2 regions of the Streptomyces sp. NPDC024017 genome follow, and region 2 is predicted to be linked to the other one. Evidence: riboswitches for the same ligand, from Rfam matches in the RefSeq annotation. Region 2 holds a riboswitch; the other holds the start of a gene.
The links. Region 2 has a riboswitch for cyclic di-AMP ahead of AB0G20_RS04800 (M23 family metallopeptidase). Riboswitches for the same ligand answer to the same signal wherever they lie in the genome.
Positions count from the first base shown of each region.

Region 1 (2,452 bases), on a different contig from region 2:
GAACAGCGGCAGGTCGCTGGCCTCGGAGGCGGCGTGGGCGACGGCGAGGGAGACGCCGAGGATGGCGTTGGCGCCGAGGGAGCCCTTGTTGTCGGTGGCGTCCAGGTCGAACATGGCCTGGTCGATCAGACGCTGCTCGGTGGCGTCGTAGCCGACCAGCTCCGGGCCGATCTGCTCGATGACCGCGAGCACGGCCTTCTCCACACCCTTGCCGAGGTAGCGGTTCGAGTCGCCGTCGCGGAGCTCGATGGCCTCGAAGGCGCCCGTGGAGGCGCCGGACGGGACGGCGGCACGACCGGTGCTGCCGTCGTCGAGGCCGACCTCGACCTCGACCGTGGGGTTGCCTCGGGAGTCCAGGATTTCCCGGGCTACGACGACGTCGATGGACGGCACGAGCATCTCCTTCTTGGTGTGACGCGGTGACGCGGGTCGCGTGGACCCGGCGAGGTGCGGGCCCGGTGGCTCGCGACATGAGCCTAACCGGCTCCGGGCGATCGGCCACCGGGTCGCCCACCCCATGGACAGAACCGAGAGTAAATTGTTTCCGAACGGAACAAAGCCCGTTGCCGAAAAAACCCCGCCCCGGTGCGTACGGGGGATGACGCACCGGGGCGGGGAGACCGTGGACCCTGGGCGGGTCCGGGTGGGCCGCTGCTTACTTCAGGTGCAGCTGCTGGCCCGTGTAGATGAGGTTGGCATCGTCGATGATGTCCTTGTTCAGCTGGTAGAGCTTCTCCCAGCCGCCCTTGACCTTCTTGTCCTCGGCGATCGAGCTGAGGGTGTCACCCTTGACGACCTTGTACTCGCCGTCGCCCTTCTCGACCTTCTTGCCGGTCGGGGTGGTGACGGTCTTCTTGGCCGCCGGACGCTCGTCGGAGCGGGAGGCCGGCTGCTGGGTCTCGCGGGACTCGGTGCTCTGCTCGGAGGAGCTGCCGGAGTCGCTCGAGGAGCCGCCGCCGGTGTAGCCGGCGCTCGACAGGCCCTTGCCGCAGACCGGCCAGGCGCCCTTGCCCTGGCTCGCCAGGACCTTCTCGGCGATCTCGATCTGCTGCTCCTTGGTGGCCTGGTCGGCGGTGGAGGCGTACTTGGTGCCGCCGTAACCGGACCAGGTGGAGGCGGAGAACTGCAGACCGCCGTAGTAGCCGTTGCCGGTGTTGATGGACCAGTTGCCGCCGGACTCGCACTGGGCGACGGTGTCCCACTCGGAGGCGGTGGCGGCGGAGGCGTTGCCGGCCGCCATCAGCGGGGCGGCGACGGCGGCACCGGTGACACCGGCGATGGCGATGACCCGAGAGGCCTTGGACGGACGGCGGTGCGTGCCCTTGCCGGAAAACAGCATGGAGAGATCCCCTCACCGACGCCTGCGAGGTGAGCTGTCGGGTTCGGGCCGGTTGAGTTGCCCGGCCGCGTCCCTCCCGGGACACGGCTTCACCCCAAGCCCTTCCGGCACAACTGGCCGGTCGGGCACCTACCTTGGGTCCCCCGCTCCTGCCTACGGCGCTTGACGCGACGACTGTTCCCGTACGGCCGCTGGCAGGATTCGGCGTTGCGGCAGCCGGGGCTCGTGGTGACGAGCGGTCACGACCGTAGACACGCGATCCGCGGAATTTCAAAGACGATCAGGGCTTCTGAGATCTATCTCTCACGGGCCTCAAACGGGACATTCTCCGCGAATCATGACGCGAACTCGTGCGGTTTGGGGGCGACTTCCGCCAACGTTTCCGCACTGCCCGAACAGCTACTCCTCGTCCCCTTCGCCCTCCACCGTGAGCTTCTGACCGGGGTGGATGAGGTTCGGGTCGGTACCGACGGCCTTCTCGTTGCCGTCGTAGAGCGCGTGCCATCCGCCGCTGACCCGAAGGGCGTCGGCGATGGACCAGAGGCTGTCGCCGACGCCCACGATGTAGGCACCTTCGGACGCGTCAGCGGAGGCCTCGTCACCGCGCGAGGAGTGACGGCCCGTGGACTCGTCCGCACGGCCGCTCTCGGGCGTGCCGGTCTCGTCGGCACTGGGACCGCGATGGCGGCCGGAGCCGGCGTCTGTCGGCGCCGAGGAGTCGTCGCTCTGCTGCGAGTTGCCGGACCGGCCGCTCTCGGGGGTGGCCGACGGAGAACCGTCGGACTGCCGGTCCTGCGACGAGTCGGAGGATGCGGACGACTTGCCCGGCTTGGCGGTTTCGTCATCCGACGATGACGACGTGTCAGGCGACGACGAAGACGAGGAAGGACTCGCGGAAGGAGACGAACCCAGCGAGTCGAGCAGACCGGGCGAGTCCTCAGACCCGGATGATTCAGACGAGTCGGACGAATCCGACCCCTTGTCCTGCTGGAGCCCGGAGAGCAGTCCGCAGGTGCGCCACGCGCCGACCCCCTGGTCGGCGAGGATTCTCTCCGCCACGGCTATCTGCTGGGAGCGGCTGGCCAGGTCGGCGCTCGCGGCGTAGTCGAGGCC
Region 1 covers NZ_JBEZYZ010000006.1:442,225-444,676, reverse strand. Annotated here, with positions in the region: gene eno (phosphopyruvate hydratase) at 1-393, opposite strand, end outside; gene AB0G20_RS19145 (transglycosylase family protein) at 656-1,339, opposite strand; cyclic di-AMP (ydaO/yuaA leader) riboswitch at 1,344-1,510, opposite strand; gene AB0G20_RS19140 (transglycosylase family protein) at 1,739-2,452, opposite strand, start outside.
Region 1: linked by a shared signal. The riboswitch ahead of AB0G20_RS19145 (transglycosylase family protein) and the one ahead of AB0G20_RS04800 (M23 family metallopeptidase) in region 2 are both predicted to bind cyclic di-AMP.

Region 2 (2,452 bases):
ACAACCCGCGGCTGCTGGTGAACTCGGAGCAGCGCCGGGCCGCCCGCACGGCCGCGGGCCGGCCCGAGTACCCCCTCAAGGTCACCGTCAGCGGCTCCGGAGACCTCGACCCGGACGCCCGCTTCTGGCACACCGGCGGCGAGAAGGTCCTCTACACGACCGACCGGGGCGCCGCACGCGCCCGTGCCCTAGGCCTCGCCACCGACGTCGTCCCGCTCGGCGCCGACCTCGACTGGCGGCGGCTGCTCACGCACCTGCACGACGTCCGCGGCGTACGACGGCTCATGGTCGAGGGCGGCGGCCTGATCCACACCCAGCTCCTCACCCAGGGCCTCGCCGACGAACTCCAGCTGGTCCTCGCCCCGCTCTTCGTGGGCGACGCCCGGGCACCCCGCCTCTTCGGCCCCGGCGGCTACCAGGGCGGCCGGCTCCGGCTGCTGGAGTCGCGGCAGATCGAGGACGTGGTCCTGATGCGCTACGAACCGACCGCCCCGGGCACCGGCCCCCTGCCCGCCGCCGCCGACCACCACTGGCTGGCCCTCGCCTGCGAACTGGCCGACCGCTGCCCGCCGTCGGACACGGCGTTCAGCGTGGGCGCGGTCGTGGTCGCCGCCGACGGCACGGAACTGGCCCGCGGCCACTCCCGCGAGGCCGGCGACCCGGTCGTGCACGCCGAGGAGGCGGCCCTCGCGAAGCTCGACCCGGCCGACCCGCGCCTGCCCGGCGCGACGGTGTACAGCAGCCTGGAGCCGTGCGCCCGCCGCGCCTCACGCCCCGCCCCCTGCGCCCGGCTGATCCTCGACGCGGGCGTACGACGGGTCGTCACGGCCTGGCGCGAGCCGGACACCTTCGTGACGGACGCCGACGGCAGCGGTCTCCTGGCGGCCGCGGGAGTGCAGGTCCTCGTCCTCCCGGAGCACGAGGAACGGGCCAAGGCCCCGAACCGACACCTGCTGCGCCGGGTGTGAGCAGCGGGTGTGCAGAGTGGTCCCGCGGATGGCGTACACTGGAGTCACAACGGCGCGGGGTGGAGCAGCTCGGTAGCTCGCTGGGCTCATAACCCAGAGGTCGCAGGTTCAAATCCTGTCCCCGCTACTGAAGGCCGAGGGCCGGAATCCGAAAGGATTCCGGCCCTCGGTGCATTTCCCGATACCTCTCGCGCGTCCCATTACGGTCGGTGAGCGAACCATCCCGTTCCGCATAACAACTGACGCACCGTCAAAACCCGTCAGTCACTTGTGAAGCGGCCAACTCGCCCGATTTGAGCCAGTCATGGCAGGTAAGTCCGCGCGAAACAGGTTAATGATCAAGTGGAATCGCTGGAATACCCCCCGCGCGTCCATTAACGTTCGATAACGCAGCGCGGTCGTCCCAGCCGTCACAGAAGGCGGCTCCGTGCGCACGCGCCGAATCCCGAAAGGGAACCGGGGAACCACCACTTGGGGTGAATCGGGCGGATACCACCGTGAAAGCACGGTAGGTATACGCGCGTAGGAGACCTTCCTGCTCCGAACCCGTCAGCTAACCCGGTAGGCGAGAAGGAAGGAAAGGAGTACGCCCACGTGGCGTCCAACCGGCCTGCCCCCGCGGCCCCGTACGCGCCGAAGCGCGACAGCGACACCTTCGGCTACGGCGCTCAGCGCACCGACGAGGGGCCGTTCCAGGAGTGGAACCCCACCGAGGAGTCCATCCGTCCCGTCCGCGGCCGGCATCGCGTCACCAAGCAGCGCGGCGGAGGTCTCGCCCGCAGCTCCACCGTCCTCGGCGTCGGCGTCATAGCCGCCGTGGGTGCCGGCGGCATGGCCAGCGCCCAGACCGGCAAGCCCCCGGTGTCCATCTCCGTCCCGGACCTGCCCTCGGTGGGTTCCCTCATCTCGGACGACGACACCCCCGAAGGTTCCGCCACTCCGCTCAGCAGCCTCGGCACCGCCACCGCGGAAACCAAGCAGAGCAGCTCCGGCGCCGGCGCCGGTGAGGCCCTGCGCGCCCGGATCATGGCCCAGGTCGAGCACCAGCAGGACCAGATCGAGACCAAGGCCGCCCAGGACGCCGCGGCCGCCGCCGAGAAGGCCGCGGCGGAAGCCGTCGCCAAGGCGGAGGAGGAAGCCAAGGCCAAGGCCGCCGAGGCCAAGAAGAAGGCCGAGGAGGAGGCCAGGAAGAAGGCCGAGGCCGAGCGGCTCGCCGCCCTCGCCAAGCAGTTCACACTGCCGACCTCCTCGTACACCATCACCTCCAGCTTCGGCCAGGCCGGCGCCTACTGGTCCTCCGGCTACCACACGGGCCTGGACTTCGCCGCCCCCACGGGCACGCCGATCAAGGCCGTGCACAGCGGCACCATCACCGAGGCGGGCTGGAACGGCTCCTACGGCTACAAGACCGTCCTCACCCTCGATGACGGCACCGAGATCTGGTACGCGCACCAGTCCTCCATCGGCGTCAGCGTCGGCCAGAA
Region 2 covers NZ_JBEZYZ010000002.1:22,013-24,464, reverse strand. Annotated here, with positions in the region: gene AB0G20_RS04810 (dihydrofolate reductase family protein) at 1-968, shown strand, start outside; tRNA gene AB0G20_RS04805 (tRNA-Met) at 1,022-1,095, shown strand; cyclic di-AMP (ydaO/yuaA leader) riboswitch at 1,395-1,551, shown strand; gene AB0G20_RS04800 (M23 family metallopeptidase) at 1,563-2,452, shown strand, end outside.